Regions from separate parts of the Anoxybacillus kestanbolensis genome, predicted to be linked through region 3. Evidence: riboswitches for the same ligand, from Rfam matches in the RefSeq annotation. Region 3 holds a riboswitch; each other region holds the start of a gene.
What was found. Region 3 has a riboswitch for thiamine pyrophosphate ahead of tenA (thiaminase II). Riboswitches for the same ligand answer to the same signal wherever they lie in the genome.
Positions count from the first base shown of each region.

Region 1 (6,172 bases), on a different contig from region 3:
TTAAAAATATACAAAAAAAGAGCACCCACAAGGTGATATGATCCCCTTATAGTAGACAGAAAAAAGAAAGCCCATTAATCTGTCTACTATGGAGGGGATTTTTCTATGGGAAAAATACGAAAAACCTATGATGTAACGTTTAAAAAGAAAGCGGTGGATTTGTATTTGAAAGAGGGCATGGGCTCTAAAACAGTGGCGAAAGAATTAGGGATTAGTGATTCTATGGTACGTCGATGGGTGAAACGTTATGAACAGGAAGGAATCAAAGGACTGGAGGAAAAACGAGGAAAGGCCAAAGGACCAGGCAAAGGAAGACCGAGAACTCGCCCAGAAGATCCTGAAACGAAAATTAAACGTCTTGAGGCGGAAGTAGAGATGCTAAAAAAGCTCTTAAAGAGGTGAAAGGGGGAATGGAAGCCGTACCAGCTCACAAGAAGTTTGCGATCATTCAAGAAATGACGGGGCGTTATGGTTCGATTCAAGAATTATGTAAAATCGCAGGTGTGTCTCGAAGTGGATATTACAAGTGGGGAAAACAACAGGAACACCCTTCTCAAAAGCAATTGGAAGACGAGCAGCTAAAGAAAAAAATCAAGGAGTGCCATGAAGAATTGAAAGGAATCTATGGATATCGGAGAGTCCAAGTCTGGCTTCAACGGAAATATAAACTGAATATCAACCATAAACGAGTACAAAGATTGATGAGAGAGATGGGAATCCGCGCGGTAATTCGGAAGAAACGGCCTTATTACGGAAAGAAAGAGCCTTATGTCATTTCAGACAATCATCTAAACCGGGATTTCCATGCGTCAAAGCCAAATGAGAAGTGGGTTACCGATATCACCTATTTAATATTTAATGGGCAAAAGCTCTATTTGTCCGCCATTAAAGACCTATACAATAATGAAATCGTAGCCTACCACATGAGTCGAAGAAATGACGTCAAACTGGTGATTGATACGTTAAAAAAGGCCATAAAAAAACGGAATGTAAATGGCCTCCTCCTGCATAGTGATCAGGGGTTCCAGTATACATCCCGTCAATACAACAACCTACTAAAAAGATACAATATAAAGGCCAGTATGTCCAGAAAAGGAAACTGTTTGGACAATGCCTGCATGGAAAACTTCTTCAGCCATTTCAAGGCAGAGTGTTTCAATCTGTACTCTTTCCATACAGCCGAAGAGGTAAAGGATGCCGTACACAAATATATTCGTTTTTATAACCACCAACGTTTTCAAAAGAAATTAAACAACCTGAGTCCTTATGAATATAGGACTCAGGCTGCTTAAACGTGCTTTTTTATTTCTGTCTACTTGACAGGGGTCACTTCAAGGTTGGTATGCTGCTCTTATTTTTTATACACATGAATCGAAAGTCCTTTTTTTCTCATAAACATATGTGAAAATAAAGGAAGAACAGGGCGAACATAGAAGTAATTGTTGATCTATAGAGGAGGGAGATAATGCTAGAAAGATGGTTGAAAGAGTCTTCGTATACAGTCGTATTTACTGGGGCGGGAATGTCTACAGAGAGCGGACTTCCCGATTTTCGTTCGACAAAATCAGGACTTTGGCGCACGAAAAATCCACAACAATTGGCAAGTACGTATGCTATGCAACATAATCGAGACGAGTTTATCGCATTTTATCAATATCGTATTCGCACACTTCTTGAATGCCAACCACATATCGGACATACAATTTTAGCAAATTGGCAAACACGAGGGCTTATTCATCAAATTATCACACAAAATGTCGATGGATTTCATCAACGAGCAGGTAGTACAAATGTCATTGAATTACATGGAACGTTGCGAACCGTTCATTGCTCGCACTGCAAACAAACATATGATGCAAAACGGTATGTAGACGAACAGTTGAAGTGCACGTGCGGTAGTTTTTTGCGCCCTTCCGTTGTTTTATTTGGCGAATCGTTGCCGTATGATGCGTTTGAACAAGCATGGACAGCAGCCGAACGAGCAGATTTATGGATTGTACTCGGCTCTTCTTTACAAGTATCGCCAGCTAACGAGCTTCCTGTCATCGCCAAACGAAGCGGAGCAAAACTCGTTATTGTGAATATGGAACCGACGCCATTAGATGACTGGGCAGATTTGCTTATACATGGTCGTAAAATCGGAGAAGTGTTGCAGGAAATTGACGCATTCCTTTAAAAGTGAGTGTGTCCCAAAACGTGTACTTTTGGGACACATTATGTTTAATTTCCCAAAAACCATTCGTATATCGTTTTTGCTGTACTTTCATCAACATCAACAACTTTTGCACGTATGCCTGGCATGACCGTCGCATGTACGGTACATAATCCGAGTCGTTGTTGCATACGAGATTGAGAGATTGTTAACGATTGAATACGATGCTTTAACCGCTTGGTTATGTAAATAACAATCACAATCGGATGTAACCGTTTCGCTTCATTCATCATGTTCATCTTCCTTTACTAAAGAAGAAATGTGTAACGCAACTTCTCTGCTGCTTGTTCATCAAGGAACGGAATTTCATGTGCCATTGCTGCTGTATAAATATAAAGCGAAGCAAGTTTATACTTTCTTGCTAATGGACCTTGCTTTACATCAACATGTTGCACGCAGCGAAGCGGAATAAGCGTACGCTTACGAATCCACACCCCATGTTCAAGCTCGATTTCCTGATCGCGTATCACATATACCGCCAACGTTCCCATTTCCAGCGTGGAACGAAGAAAACGAATAACATGCCATCTACAATCGACAAACAGACAAACATCAAAACGACCCATGTCGAAACGAAAAAACTAACAATTACGTACAAAAGGGAAAAAATAATGAAACGAATAGCTTCATATATGCGCCATATAGACACAGCACGTTTCGATAGAACATTCCCCCGTTTTCTTACACACCCCTTTTTCATGCTTCTATCACTGCACTTCTAACATACGAACTCCATCCCGAAATCATCGGTTCGTACGTCCACTATGCCCCCATTTTAACAAGTTTGTCATTTATAACTTTACAATATTTTTATCATGTGCTAAATTATTTTTAAAGTTCATAATTTTACATCTACTAGGGGTGTCCAATAGCTTGGACTGAGAGAAGAACGCGCAAAAGTTCTTTGACCCTTTGAACCTGATCTGGGTGATGCCAGCGTAGGGAAGTAGATGGCGCGAGTGTTCTTTACTTGTGCTATTTGCGGACAAGATCAGGTTCTCTTTATGGAGCCTGATCTTTTTACGTATTGGCGTTGCTCCAGCTAAAAAATGAAAAGGAGCGATTAAAAATGAAAGACTTATTTTCATCAATGCCATTTCCCTCGAGTAAAAAAGTGTATGTGCTCGGAACGCGTGAAGATGTTCGTGTGCCAATGCGAGAAATTCAACTTTCTCCAACCAAAACAGGTACAACGATGCTAGAAAATGAGCCTATTCGAGTCTATGACACGAGTGGACCATACACCGACCCACTTTTCGCGCCGAATATTGATAAAGGATTGCCAAAATTAAGAGAAAAATGGATAACGGAGCGTGGCGATGTAGAAGAATATAACCCTTCATTAGTGAGAACAAACATTCCTTTTTCACCTAGACGTTTTCGTGCGAAAAAAGGGAAAGTTGTGACCCAAATGCATTATGCAAAACGAGGGATCATTACACCTGAAATGGAGTTTGTCGCAATTCGTGAACAAATGGATCCCGAATTTGTTCGTCAAGAAGTTGCAGCAGGAAGAGCAATTATCCCAGCTAATATTAACCACCCTGAAAGTGAACCAATGATTATAGGAAGTAAATTCCATGTGAAAATTAACGCAAATATCGGAAATTCAGCTGTCACATCTTCCTTAGAAGAAGAAGTTGAAAAAATGCTTTGGGCTGTTCGTTGGGGTGCCGATACAGTCATGGACTTATCGACAGGAAAGCATATACATGAGACGCGAGAATATATTATTCGAAACTCCCCTGTGCCGATTGGAACTGTACCTATTTACCAGGCGTTAGAGAAAGTGAACGGCATTGTCGAAAACTTATCATGGGACATTTACCGAGAAACATTAATTGAACAAGCCGAACAAGGCGTAGACTATTTTACTATTCATGCAGGTGTCTTACTTCGCTATATCCCACTAACAGTCAACCGAACAACTGGTATTGTCTCTCGGGGTGGTTCAATTATGGCACAATGGTGTTTAGCACACCATGAAGAAAACTTTTTATACACCCACTTCGAAGAAATTTGCGAAATTTTAAAAACTTACGATATTGCTATTTCACTTGGGGATGGATTACGTCCAGGCTCAATTGCAGACGCAAACGATGAGGCGCAATTCGCCGAGTTACAAACACTTGGAGAGTTGACAAAAATCGCTTGGGAACATGATGTCCAAGTGATGATCGAAGGCCCAGGGCATATTCCAATGCATAAAATTAAAGAAAATGTCGATAAACAAATTGAAATTTGTCATGGGGCACCTTTTTATACGCTAGGTCCTATCACTACCGACATTGCACCAGGTTACGACCATATCACCTCAGCTATCGGTGCAGCGCTTATCGGCTGGCACGGTACGGCCATGCTTTGCTATGTGACACCAAAAGAACATCTCGGCCTACCGAATAAAGAAGACGTCCGCCAAGGAGTCATCGCCTACAAAATTGCTGCCCACGCTGCTGACTTAGCAAAAGGACACCCTGGCGCACAAACGCGTGATGATGCATTATCAAAGGCGAGATTTGAGTTCCGTTGGCAAGATCAATTCAACTTGTCACTAGATCCTGAGCGCGCACGTGAATATCACGATGAAACGCTACCGGCCGAAGGAGCAAAGCTTGCTCATTTTTGTTCGATGTGCGGTCCAAAATTTTGTTCAATGAATATTTCTCATGAATTACAAAAAACACTACAAAGCGAAGGAATGAAAGAAAAGGCAAAACAATTTGTTGAATATACAAACATCATGCAAGCTGAGAGATAGCGCTCAGCTTGCACTTTTTTTACAAAAAATGTTATTTAAGTCATATTCGTTGACATTCCGCTTACTATAGCTTAAATTTAAGTCGTAACTTTAAGTAGAAAGTATGGAAAGAGGTGACTTGCTTGCTCACAGATTTCATCATTTTTCTGTTAGGATTACTTCTAATCATCGGTGTATTAACAACGAAGTTTTCTTCTTGGCTAGGCGTGCCATCACTTGTATTTTACATACTCGTCGGAATGATTTTATCCAAATTTATATATTATGATAACGCTTTTCTCACCCAGATTGTTGGCATTTTTGCGTTAATCATTATTTTGTTTGAAGGTGGGATGAACACAAAGTGGAATACATTAAAAAAAGTTTTAGTTCCCGCTTCCTCCCTTGCAACGTTTGGAGTGCTAATTACTGCCATTTGCGTAGGCATATTTGCCAAATACATTTTACACGTTTCATGGGCCGAGGGATTTCTATTAGGCGCTATCGTTTCTTCGACTGACGCTGCAGCAATATTTGCTACGCTAGGAAGCGTCAATGTAAAACGCCGTCTCTCAGCAACACTAGAAGCTGAGTCGGGGATGAACGATCCGATGGCCGTTATTTTAACCCTCTCCTTGATTACATTTATCCAACAGCCAGAACTAACTATTTCCCACACCTTTCTCAGCTTTATTTGGCAAATCGTTATCGGTATTCTTGTTGGGCTTGGATTAGGAAAATTAACTGTGTGGTGTTTGAATAAAATAAATCTTGATTCCTCGGGATTATACCCCACTCTATCTTTATCGTTTGCGATACTCTCTTATAGTATAGCAGCCCTGCTAAAAGGTAGTGGGTTTCTTTCGGTATATATTATGGGCGTTTTTGTCGGCAATGCACAACTCGTTTATCGCCATTCTATTTTTCGTTTTAACGAAGGGCTAGCATGGATGATGCAAATATTTATGTTCATTTTACTCGGACTACTCGTTTTTCCAAATGAACTAGTAAAAGTAGCATGGGAAGGCGTCGCCCTAGCTATCCTACTTATTGTTGTGGCAAGGCCGATTAGCGTCATGATAAGTACAATAAACATGAATTTCTCTATTAAGGAAAAGCTATTCCTTTCTTGGGCTGGGCTAAAAGGTGCTGTTCCGATCGTCTTGGCAACTTACCCACTTATCTCGAACATTGAAAATAGTCAGCTCATTTTTAATATTGTT
Region 1 is NZ_MQAD01000005.1:12,581-18,752, reverse strand. Features, by position in the region: gene BO219_RS02435 (transposase) at 106-402, shown strand; gene BO219_RS02430 (IS3 family transposase) at 411-1,292, shown strand; gene BO219_RS02425 (NAD-dependent deacylase) at 1,466-2,176, shown strand; gene BO219_RS02420 (PH domain-containing protein) at 2,221-2,445, opposite strand; gene BO219_RS14725 (PH domain-containing protein) at 2,461-2,682, opposite strand; TPP riboswitch at 3,060-3,174, shown strand; gene thiC (phosphomethylpyrimidine synthase ThiC) at 3,282-4,970, shown strand; gene BO219_RS02405 (potassium/proton antiporter) at 5,084-6,172, shown strand, end outside.
Region 1: it holds a riboswitch for thiamine pyrophosphate, as region 3 does, so the genes downstream of both, thiC (phosphomethylpyrimidine synthase ThiC) here and tenA (thiaminase II) in region 3, are expected to answer to the same signal.

Region 2 (6,172 bases), on a different contig from region 3:
AAAATTGTATAAAGCACAAGAAAAAGCAAAAAAAGCAAAAAAACGAATATGGAGTGTCGATGGATACGTGACAGAAGAAGGATTTAATATGAGTGTATGGTTAAATAAAGCTTCGTAAATGTGAAAAGGGCTGGATGAAACAGCCCTTTTAATGTGCGAGCATCGCTTGCATATCTTCTTCTACATCGCCGATAAGTTTGAGACCGAACATGTCTTGTAGGACGCGTAACACACTTTCAGAAATAAAGTGCGGTGCTTTCGGTCCAATTCGAATGTCTTGAATGCCTAAACTAAACAATCCGAGTAAGATTGCAACTGCTTTTTGTTCAAACCATGAAAGAACGATGCTGACCGGTAACTCATTGACCTCACAGCCGAATGCTTCCGCAAGCGCCATTGCAATTTTGACAGTCGAAATCGAGTTGTTGCATTGCCCTAAATCAATATATCGTGGAATGTTCGTGCCAGGAACAACCCCGTAGTCGACATCGTTAAAGCGGAATTTCCCACAGGATGTCGTTAAAATGACAGTGTTTTTCGGTAACGATGTAGCTAACGTGCGATAATATTCACCGCCTTTTCCAGGAGCGTCGCAACCTGCGATAACGAAAAAGCGTTCAATTTTTCCTTCTTTTACAGCTTGAATAATTTCTGGTGCAATTTGAATTACAGTTTCGTGATGGAAACCAGTCACTAACGTTTCATCCGATTCAATGTTTGCTTCTGGAAGTTGTAGCGCTTTCTCAATTAACGGCGTGAAATCATCGTTTTCGATTTTTTGCACATGTTCTAATCCGGCTACATCATATGAAAACATGCGATCAGCATATGAACCTTTTATCGGCATGACACAGTTTGTTGTCGCTAAAATAGCACCAGGGAATTTTTCAAATAGGCGACGTTGATCGTACCATGCTTTTCCGACATTTCCTTTCAGATGTTTATATTTTTTTAATTGTGGGTAACCATGTGCTGGAAGCATTTCGGAATGTGTGTAAATGTTAATTCCTTTTCCTTCTGTTTGTTTTAATAGTTGTTCAAGGGCAAATAAGTTATGTCCTGTAACGAGAATACATTTTCCTTCAATTCTATTTTGCGTTACACGAACAGGTTGAGGAATGCCAAGTCGTTCTGTATGTGCTCGATCGAGTAGTTCCATTACGCGAATGGCTGCTCTTCCGACTTTCATCGCCATGTCTATATGTTCTTGTACGTTAAAGTTAGAGTTTGTTAACGTCATATATAACGCTTCATGTGTCGTTGTATCAACGAACGGATCGGTATACCCAAGTTGATGGGCATGCGTGCGATATGCTGCAATTCCTTTTAATGCAAATACGATCGTATCTTGCAAACTTGCAATTGTTTCATCTTTCCCGCAAACTCCAACAACAGTACATCCCCCTGTTGGTGTTTGTTCACATTGATGACAAAACATTATGACCCCTCCTTTTCTTATTGACACTTTAACAATAGGAGAAAATATGTACGTCGTAAGTGATACATATCACACTTTCATACAAAAATGTGAACGGAATTTGACAATAATCCATATTGAATCAAGAGAAAAAATGTATTAAAATGAAAGAAAATTGAATCAATCAAACTACTAGGGGTGCCGGATGGCGATGGCTGAGAGGAAAACGCGCAATCAGTTTTCCAACCCTTTGAACCTGATCTGGTTTGTACCAGCGGAGGGAAGTAGGCTATGTTTTCAGTACGCAAACTAGTCGACTCTGTCCGACTAGTTTTTATTTTTTTTAGGGGGAATGAATGATGAATGTAGGACAATGGTTAACGCGTGTTAGGAAGGAGTCACCACTCGTACATAATATGACAAATGTTGTGGTGACCAATTTTGTTGCGAATGGTTTGCTTGCTGTAGGCGCATCTTCTGTTATGGCGTATGCAAAAGAAGAAGTAGCGGATATGGTTCGGTTAGCTCGTGCTTTAGTGTTAAACATTGGCACGCTAAACGAAACAGACGTAGAGGCGATGTTAATTGCCGGAAAAGCAGCAAATGAGGCAAACATTCCTGTCATTTTCGATCCTGTTGGAGCTGGTGCGACAGCGTACCGCACCGAAACAGCCAGACGTATATTACGTGAAGTAAACATTTCGATTTTACGTGGGAACGCATCGGAAATTGCGAGCATTGCGGGTGAACAAGTACGTACAAAAGGAGTCGATGCAGGAGACGTTCAAGGTGACCTCGTGGATGTAGCGAAAAAAGCAGCACTCATGTTTCGTTCTGTAGTTGTTGTCACAGGGAAAGATGATGTAGTAACCGATGGAGAACGTATTGTAATCGTCTCAAATGGTGATGCGATGTTAACGAAAGTAACAGGGACAGGTTGTTTGTTAAGTTCGGTATTAGGTGCATTTGCGGGTATAGGAGACGATATGATGATGTCATCAGTTGCTGCCCTCGCTTATTACGGTGTGGCGGCTGAAAAAGCAGCCAAACAAGCAAAAGCACCTGGTTCTTTTCAACTTTCTTTTTTAAATGCTTTACATGAAACGAGTGCAGAAGAAGTTGATCAATACGCGCGTATTCAAGGGGAATAAATGATGAAGCAGAAGCTATCGTTGTATTTCGTTATGGGGAGTATCGATTGTACGAAAGATCCGCTCGCTGTGCTTGATGAAGCAATTAAAGGCGGTATTACAATGTTTCAGTTTCGCGAAAAAGGAAAGGGGGCGCTTACGGGGATTGAAAAATACCGCTTAGCCGAGAAATTACTTGAACGATGCCGAATGTATAATATTCCTTTTATCGTGAATGACGATGTCGATTTGGCCCTCGCTTTACAGGCAGATGGCGTTCATGTCGGTCAAGAAGACGAAGTAGCTGAACGCGTTCGCGATCGCATAGGAGATAAATATTTAGGCGTATCTGTTCACAACTTAAATGAAGTAAAAAAAGCGCTTGCTGCTTGCGCCGATTATGTTGGATTAGGCCCGATTTTCCCAACTGTTTCAAAAGAAGATGCAAAGCAAGCATGTGGACTGACGATGATTGAACATATTCGTGCCCATGAAAAACGTGTTCCACTCGTTGCGATCGGTGGAATTACAGAACAAACAGCCAAACAAGTGATCGAAGCGGGTGCAGACGGAATTGCTGTCATTTCGGCCATTTGCCGTGCTGAACATATTTACGAACAAACAAAACGACTATATGAGATTGTCATGCGTGCAAAACAAAAAGGCGACAGATGATGTCGTCTTTTTGTTTTGTTCTGTGCAGGATTTTATTCATATATGTCGAAAGAAAATAGCGAACAAACGAAAGAGGGGATGGAGAAGATGGAACATATCGTACTATCATACGAAAATCGCGTCGCAACCATTGAATTGAATCGTCCGAATGCGCTAAATGCTTTACATGAACAAATGTTAACAGAGTTGTTACAAGCGTTAAAAGAAGTTGAAGCAAGTGAAGCGGATATCGTCATCATTCGTGGTCGCGGCAAAGGATTTAGCGCAGGGGGCGACATTAAGACGATGTTGCAATCAACGAATGAACATTCATTCATTGAAGTGATGGAAACGATTAAACAAATAGCGATGACATTGCATCAATTGCCGAAACTAACGATTAGCTACATACATGGTGCTGCTGCAGGATTAGGATTTAGTTTAGCCCTTGCTTGCGATCATGTAATCGCAAATAAACAAGCGCGCGTTGCAATGAATTTCATTGGCATTGGTTTAGTTCCAGATGGTGGGGGACATTTCTTTTTAAATCGAAAAATTGGAGATGTCAAATCAAAACAAATCATATGGGAAGGAAAAATAATGAGTGCACAAGAGGCATATGAAGTGGGACTCGTTGATGAAATCGGTGATGAACAAGCGATTCAGCACAAAGTGAATGAATGGCTAGCAAAACCGATTCGTGCGATGATTGCGACGAAGCAGTTATATGCTCGTTTAAGCGAACAACAGTTGTTGAACACGTTGCAAATGGAGACAGCGTATCAAGCGGAAATGCGCAAAACAAAAGACCACGAAGAAGGGATTCGCGCCTTTTTAGAGAAGCGACGTCCGCATTTTAGCGGAAAATAAAAAATTTGCAAAACTTTCATCTTTAAGCTATCTTTTTCGGGTTTGCAACGTGTATAAATGAAATATACAACAATATAACGAAAAGGGCGGCCGAAGATGAAAGTAGTAATTATTGATGACTATATGCCGACATTAGAAATGATGGAAGCGATGCTTGAACATATCGAAGGCATTTCTATTCATTTATTTGAAGATGCGGATAAGGCATATGCCTATATTTTATCTCAACAAGTCGATGTCATTTTAATGGACATTTGTATGCCAGGAATGGATGGGATTGAGTGGTGCCGACGATTCAAGCAACACGAGCAATTACAACATATTCCCGTATTAATGGTCACCGGTTACGATGATGAACAGAAATTAGAGGAAGCGTTTGCGGCGGGGGCGTTTGATTACATTCGCAAGCCGTTTACAATGGTCGAACTCGTTGCACGTGTTCAATTGGCTTATCGCCAAAAAGAAACGATGGACCAACTAAAACGAACAAATGAAGCATATATGGAAAGTTATCGGCATATGTGGACGATGCAAAAAAAGATGAATGAAGATTTGCACTTAGCTCGGCTCGTTCAAGAAGGTTTACTTTCTGAACCGCTGAATAATGAACATATCCATTTGATTGGAACGTATATTCCTTCAACGCAACTATCTGGCGACTTATATTTTTGGCAACAAGTTCGTCCGCATATGTACGCTTTTATTGTTATTGATGTCATGGGGCATGGCGTCGCATCGGCGCTTGTTGCGATGTCGATTCGTTCGTTATTACATGGGTTAATGACAAAAGTGACAGATCCGCTTCTTGTTGTGCAAGAATTAAATCGACATGCTTTCCAATTATTCGGAAAGGAAACGAAATATTACTTTACCGCTTTTTACGGAACAATTGATGTAAAAAAGAAAGTCATCGAGTATGTAAACGCAGGTCATCCCCCAGCGATCTTGATGACGAATCGAAAAATAATGCTTCTAAAAGAAGGAGGCATTCCAATCGGTATTGTAGCAAACGCCCCTTACAAAAAAGGAATGATTTCTTTTCAAGACGATGTATATCTCATTCTTTACACAGATGGATTAATCGAAGTATTAGGTGAAGAATGCGAAAAACAACTTGCCGACGTGATGCAAATGTCTCATACGTTTGATGAGATGGTAAAGAACATAAATGAAAAAACGCAATATGATAAAGGAAATGACGATATTACATTCGTCTCTATTCATGTAAAATAGCAAAAAAGGGGCTCTATTTCGGCCCCTTTATTTAATGTCTACAAATTGATCCAATTGACAAATCGATAATATATGTTTAATAGGTGCTGAAACGCCTGTCATTTCAATACGCATGCGATCTTTTAAAGGATACAACCAGCTAATAAGTAATCGAACGCCTGAGCTATCAATGAACCGAACAGCTGATAAATCGATTTGTAAATGAGATGTGTCCCACGGTTGCGATTGAATGGTTTCTTCCATGACACGTGACGTTTCAAAATTAATATCTTGCTGAAAAGAGACAACGATTTTATCATCATATGTAACAATGTCGATCATATTTCTCCCCCTTTATTTCGCGCGACAACAACAATGGCATGTTTTCCTTTTTCGTCAAATGAAAATTGTGAAGCAAGCTGTTGAACGAGAAAAAGTCCTCGCCCTCCTTGACTAGCTAAGTCGGGAGGAGGGGCGTTGAGTTTTTCCTCCCATTGAAAGCCGTCGCCTCCATCTATGACTTCAATGACGATTGCTTCATCTGACCAGCTGATGTGCACAGTAGCATATTTTTTTGTAGAGTGTCGAATGACGTTTGAGACAAGCTCCCATAATATTAATTGAATCGTGTATTTTTTTATTTCATCTAGTTGAATACGATCATGTATTTGCTCGAGCATCGCCGAAATCATTGTGCTATAATTTGTTTCATTTAGCTGAGCTTGAATCATTGTTTTTTAACTGAATCAAAAGTTGTTGTATATAAGGATGTTTATAATCACCTTGATGCTCGAGACGATACAATTGACTCCATAAAGAGTTGTATGTTGAACGAAACGGGAGCGGGATGCTCTCTCCGAACGAACGTTGCAAATGCATGAGACGAAAC
Region 2 is NZ_MQAD01000005.1:241,968-248,139, reverse strand. Features, by position in the region: gene BO219_RS03680 (thermonuclease family protein) at 1-118, shown strand, start outside; gene hcp (hydroxylamine reductase) at 149-1,438, opposite strand; TPP riboswitch at 1,602-1,717, shown strand; gene thiM (hydroxyethylthiazole kinase) at 1,774-2,568, shown strand; gene thiE (thiamine phosphate synthase) at 2,569-3,222, shown strand; gene BO219_RS03665 (enoyl-CoA hydratase) at 3,265-4,071, shown strand; gene BO219_RS03660 (PP2C family protein-serine/threonine phosphatase) at 4,168-5,304, shown strand; gene BO219_RS03655 (STAS domain-containing protein) at 5,332-5,625, opposite strand; gene BO219_RS03650 (ATP-binding protein) at 5,622-6,014, opposite strand; gene BO219_RS03645 (hypothetical protein) at 5,992-6,172, opposite strand, start outside.
Region 2: it holds a riboswitch for thiamine pyrophosphate, as region 3 does, so the genes downstream of both, thiM (hydroxyethylthiazole kinase) here and tenA (thiaminase II) in region 3, are expected to answer to the same signal.

Region 3 (6,172 bases):
GCAAACATTAATCCGAAAATCGCAAACAAAAGCGTACGAAAGCCGAGGTGAACGCCGCGGTAAAAACTTTCTTCGGTAATATGAATCAGCCCCCAATGAAACCACGTCGTCTCCCCTTTTCCAAACAAAATCATCGACGACGACGTAGAAATGAAAATGAACAAAAACGGAGCAAAAAACAAAAGCATATGCTTCATCCGATAACCGCTAAACAACATAAATAAGGCGGTAAATCCGATTGTCCAGTTGATGAGTACGTTCGGATTATGGACAAAAACAATCACAACAAACATCGGCAAAAAGAAAAGCAATTTCGCTGTCGGATTCGTTTGATGCAACCATGTTTCGCGATGGTCAATGCTCCATCTCATCCTATTTCACCTCGTACAAGCATTCGCGGTGCAATCATTTCATCAGCGACAATCTTTCCGCTTTCAATGACCCATCGTCTTGTCGCGAATTCAGACACGATACGTTCATCGTGTGTTACCATGACAATTGCCTTTCCTTGTTGTCGATACGCTTCAAGCCATTCGAGCAGCGCAAACGTATTTTTTGCATCTTGTCCGAACGTCGGTTCATCAAGAAGCAATAGGCGATGTTGCTCCGTCACCGACGCAGCAACACTTAGTCGCCGCTTTTGCCCGATCGACAATTGGTATGGATGTAAATGCCGTTGCGCGCTTAAATGAAACCGTTCGAGCAGTCGATCCACTTCCTTGGCTATTTCATGCTCCGGGTGTTTTTCAAGACGGAAAGAGTACGCTAACTCATCATCTACACGATTTGTAACAAATTGAAACTCGGGGTTTTGGAACACAAAAGCAATGTTGTCATATAACAATCCTTCATGTTTGACAAGCTCTCCTTGCCAATACATATCGCCTTCTGTTCGAATAAGTTTCATTAAGCTTTGCAACAACGTACTTTTCCCTGCACCGTTTTCCCCTGTAACCGCAATCCATTCACCCGCATGAATCACTAACTCGTCGACCGCTATTTTTTCTTCTTTTTGTCGAAAGCCGCGAAGCGACTGTACATGTAAAAGAACATCCCCATGTGCATACGGTTGTTGCGCTGTTTTTGGCTTTTTATACGTTTCCCACACGTCTGGATGCCAAATCCCTTGTTCTGTAATAAACGAACGATACGTTGAAAAAATTTCATTCGTTCCGCCGTCAGCGATGATCTCACCATGTTCGTTAAATAAAATGATGCGCTCGACAAAATCAACAATGTGTTCAATTTTATGTTCAACAATGACAACGGTTCGATCCTCCGCCACTTCTTTTAACGTTTCCCACACCGCTTTTGTTCCTTCTTCATCAAGAAGTGCTGTCGGTTCGTCTAAACATAACACATCAGGTTCAAGCGCTAAAACTGACGCAATCGCTAACCGCTGTTTCATTCCTCCAGATAATGTTTGAATCGGTACATGAACGTGCGGGAGACGGAGGCGCACAAGACGAAGCATGTGCGCTATTTTTTCTTCCATCTCTGCACGTGGCACACCGAGATTTTCGAGAACAAAAGCCATTTCTTCATCAACATACGGCATACAAAACTGGGCATCGGGATCTTGAAACACATAGCCTACACGATTTGGAATGTGCAGTTTACTCGCTTTCATCGGCACATCGATCGAGCGCGGAATAATGCCCGCCATCACTTGCAAAAGCGTGGATTTTCCGCATCCCGATGGGCCTAAAAGCAACACTTTTTCTCCTTTTTTAATCGAAAGCGATACATCGGTAAATAACCGCTTTTCTGCCCCCGGAAATTTTAAGCGCAATTGTTCGATATGGATCAATGATGTCACCTTCTATTTATCAAGCGAGTCGTAATCTTCTTTTGTCGTCGGACGCAACAATTGCGTCACACCTGTCGCTTCGAGCGCTTTCACAAGCGAATAAGCAAATACACCAGCAATGATGATCGCTCCAATGAAACGCGCACCGATAAATAACGTTAAATTCCACCATGCTAATTGGTCGATATATCCTTTGTAAAAATCAAGCACTAATGAAGCGATCGTTGAACCAACCGCTGCAAGCGACACAACCGCCACATCAAAACGTTTATAGCGGAAAGCAGCGAAAACAAGTTCAGCGAGCAACCCTTGCACAAAGCCGTAAAATAGCACCTCAAGCCCCCATTCAGAACCAGCTAAAAACTCTCCTGATGCCGCAGCCACTTCTGCAAGCAGCGCCACTCCTGGTTTACGAATTAATAAATAGGCAACAGTTGCCGCAATAAACCACATACCATAAATGAGTTGATCAAGATGAAGTCCAAGCGGTTTTACCGCATAGTAAAGCGGTCCCCACACTTTATACACAATCCCAAACACAATCGCCACCACAACGGTCGTTAATACGTCTGTTAATTTAAGCCCTTTCGTTTGCATAAACATCCTCCTCTTCAATTGGCCAACGTTCTAATTTGTACGCCATGTCCCAAAATAAATATTCATATTGACTGCTGATCACAAAGTGTTGCTTCATCCGCTCTAACTCTTTTTCGCTAGCTGTTTTTGCGATGTCGTTTAAACGCGCAATTTGTTGTTCGACAAGCTGTTTGAACCAGTCAGAGCCGTACGCTTCAATCCATTGTGCATAAATTGGATGATTCGGCTTACAATGTTTTAACCGCTCACCAATTTCGTAATACAACCAATAGCACGGTAAAATGGCAGCTAATACATCGCCAAAACGTCCTGCAAACGACGCGCGATACATGTGGGACGTGTACGCATACGCAGTTGGAGCAGGAACAAACGACGCCTTTTCTTCTTCTGTAATACCGAGCTCTTTCATAAACGTTTCATGTAAACGAAGCTCAGCTTCATACGTACTTTGCGCATGATGCGCCATGCTTGCGGTCGTTTGTAAATCATCAGCCATCGCCCCGCCAAGCGCTTGCACTTTTGCAAAGTGTGTCAAATAATATGAATCTTGTAATACATAATAGCGAAAACAACGTAAATCAAGTGTTCCTTCCCCGAGCTCCTTCACGAACGGATGATGAAAGCTCGCTTCCCAAATCGGATCGACAGCCTTGCGCAACTGCTCTGAAAACAACATAACCTCTCCCCCTTAAGAAAAATAAAAAACCACTTTCTTTGCGCAAAGAAAGTGGTTGTAAACGATGGAAATTAATAAGAGACACACTTCGCACCGTTTCCACTTCCCTACGCTGGTATGATCCAGATCAGGTTCTAAGGGTCTCAAAGGCACACTTTGATCTCAGCCTATCTAAAGGCCCCCCTAGTGGAATACATTTGCATCATTCACTTTGTCACTAATATTAGCATATTTCATGGAATTGTCAAATATTTTTCTCCACCATTTGCGCGCATCGTGTTCTTCCTGTATGCTAAAGTAGCGAATATATAGTCAGGAGTGGGATGTATGGCAAATGTATTTTTAAAACGAAAAAGAAAAAAACGGCTCGAGCTTGGACATCCGTGGGTGTTTCAAAGCGAAGTCGATTATATTGAAGGAGATTTTGAACCGGGGGATTTCGTCAACGTATATAACCATCAACGTCACTTTTTAGCGAAAGGATATATTAATCCAAAATCACAAATGATCGTGCGCGTGTTAACGCAAAATCCAAACGATGAATTAAATGCGCAATTTTTTATGAACCGTATTCGTCAAGCATGGGCGTATCGCGAACGGATGATTCCGGGCGTTCGTTCATGTCGCGCCGTTTATGGAGAAGCCGATTTTTTACCTGGGCTCATCGTTGATAAGTACGAAGATGTGCTCGTTGTGCAAATTTTATCGCTCGGCATGGAAAAAAGAAAAGAATGGATTTTACAAGCGCTTCTTGACGTTTTTCAACCGAAAGCGATTTATTTGCGCAACGACGTTCACGTGCGCGAATTAGAAGGATTAAAACAAGAAAAAGGATTTTGGTACGGCACGTGCGATACGAACGTACAAATTGAAGAAAACGGCGTGAAATACATTGTCGATATCGAAAACGGACAAAAAACAGGATTTTTCTTCGATCAACGTCAAAATCGTGCTGCCATCAAGCCGCTGATTACAAGCGAATCAACCGTGCTCGATTGTTTTACGCATACAGGTTCATTTATGTTAAACGCCTGCTTATACGGAGCAAAACATGTGACCGCTGTCGATATTTCTGAACATGCGATTGAAACAGCAAAGCGAAACGCAGAGTTAAACGGATTTACAAATGTGGATTTCGTCGTTGCGAACGCGTTTGACTACTTACGCGAATGCGTACAACAGGGGAAAAAATGGGATGTCGTCATTATTGACCCACCAGCGTTTGCAAAATCCGCTCATGCGGTGCCAAAGGCGCTTGCCGGCTATAAAGATATTAATTTAAACGGCTTAAAGTTAGTGAAAGACGGCGGCTTTTTCGTGACAGCAAGTTGTTCGTATCATGTGCATCCATATATGTTTCAAGCGATGGTTACGGAAGCAGCGTTTGATGCGAAGAAAATTTTACGTCAAATTCATTGGAGCGGTGCAGGATATGACCATCCAAAACTACTTGCCGCCGATGAAGGCGATTATTTGAAATTTGCCATTTACGAAGTACATTCACGTAAGTAACAGGTTGGCTCATGCCAACCTGTTTAAAAATGGACAAAATGATTGTGCACACATGACACAAAAACAGGGTATACTATAATTGAAAACGCTTTCTAAAGAGGTGATGACAATGGCATTAAAAACAATTTGTCCAAAATGCTTCGGAAAAAAGAAAATGAAAATTTGTTTATCGCTTTATAAAACATGCTCACTATGCAACGGGACAGGGAAAATTCAACAAACACCAACGAAACGAATTAGTTAAAAAGCACTTCGCACAAACCGTTCATGCGAAGTGCTTTTCGTTTATGCGACCGCTTTTCGTTGTTTTGTTTTCGCTTGCGCACGCAAAATTTTTGCGGATAAATAAATACCCGTCCCTGTCAGTATGATAATCGAAATCGCAGCAACATCAATCATAAGACGATTCCAAACACCGAGATTGCCCACGTGAATAGCACGTACAAACGAAGCAAATTTATTGACTTCTTTTTTCACAACTGTACCGTCTGGCGCAATCGTCACTAACGTCCCGTCTTTATCGTTCAACCGTACCATATACATCCCATGATTCATCACGACACCAACTTCATCCATGGAAAACGCACCGGATTCACTCGCTTTTTTTACTGCATCGATCATATTTAACTGCGAATGTCCACCTCCATCACCATGCGCATGTTCATGGCTACCATGCGAATGTCCACCTCCATCACCATGCGCATGTTCATGGCTACCATGCGAATGTCCACCCATGCCCATTAACCAACGCTCAGTCAACAACAATCCTGTCACCGCTTCCAAAAGTAAAAAAACCGAACAAATGAGTCCAATCCATAAATGCAAATTGCGCGTTTTTTTCATCTGTCTTCCTCCAACTTCACTCATGTTTTACACATGTAAATGTAAAATATGAATTTGCGAGAAGTTTGAAAAGTACGTGAAAAAAATGTGAAAATCCCCTTTTCCATGTCGGAAAAGGGGATTTTCATTATTTCACCAAATATACACGCGCTTCATACGGACGCAATGTAAAGCGTGTCGCATGTTTATGCGGTTTTACATCGTAGTTTGCTAACACCAATTGCTCGCTATTTAATTTCAATGAATCGTAACGATACATTGTTTTTCGGTCTGTTAAGTTCACGATGACGATCGCTTTTTCATCACCTAACGTGCGCGTATATGCGTAAATTGCTTTATGGTTTTCTAATATTAAATCGTATGTTCCGTAAACAAATACGTCATGCTGTTTTCTTAGTTGAATCATGCGTTTGTAAAAGTTTAACACAGAGTTCGGGTCGTGCAACTGTTTTTTGACATTAATTTGTTTATAATTTTCATTCACACCAATCCAAGGTGTTCCTGTTGTAAATCCGGCGTTTTCATCATCAGACCATTGCATCGGCGTGCGTGAATTGTCACGACCGTTTTTCCAAATCCATTGCATCACTTCTTCATGAGAACGCCCTTTAGCACGTTCAATACGATAATAATTTTTGATGGCGACATCGTCATATTCATCAATCGTTTCAAATCGGACGTTCGTCATGCCAATTTCTTGCCCTTGATAAATAAACGGCGTTCCTTGCATAAGG
Region 3 is NZ_MQAD01000001.1:177,350-183,521, forward strand. Features, by position in the region: gene BO219_RS00935 (energy-coupling factor transporter transmembrane component T family protein) at 1-371, opposite strand, end outside; gene BO219_RS00940 (ABC transporter ATP-binding protein) at 368-1,819, opposite strand; gene BO219_RS00945 (ECF transporter S component) at 1,823-2,413, opposite strand; gene tenA (thiaminase II) at 2,388-3,083, opposite strand; TPP riboswitch at 3,171-3,278, opposite strand; gene BO219_RS00955 (class I SAM-dependent rRNA methyltransferase) at 3,411-4,595, shown strand; gene BO219_RS14975 (hypothetical protein) at 4,705-4,839, shown strand; gene BO219_RS00960 (PepSY-associated TM helix domain-containing protein) at 4,881-5,438, opposite strand; gene BO219_RS00965 (glycoside hydrolase family 13 protein) at 5,566-6,172, opposite strand, start outside.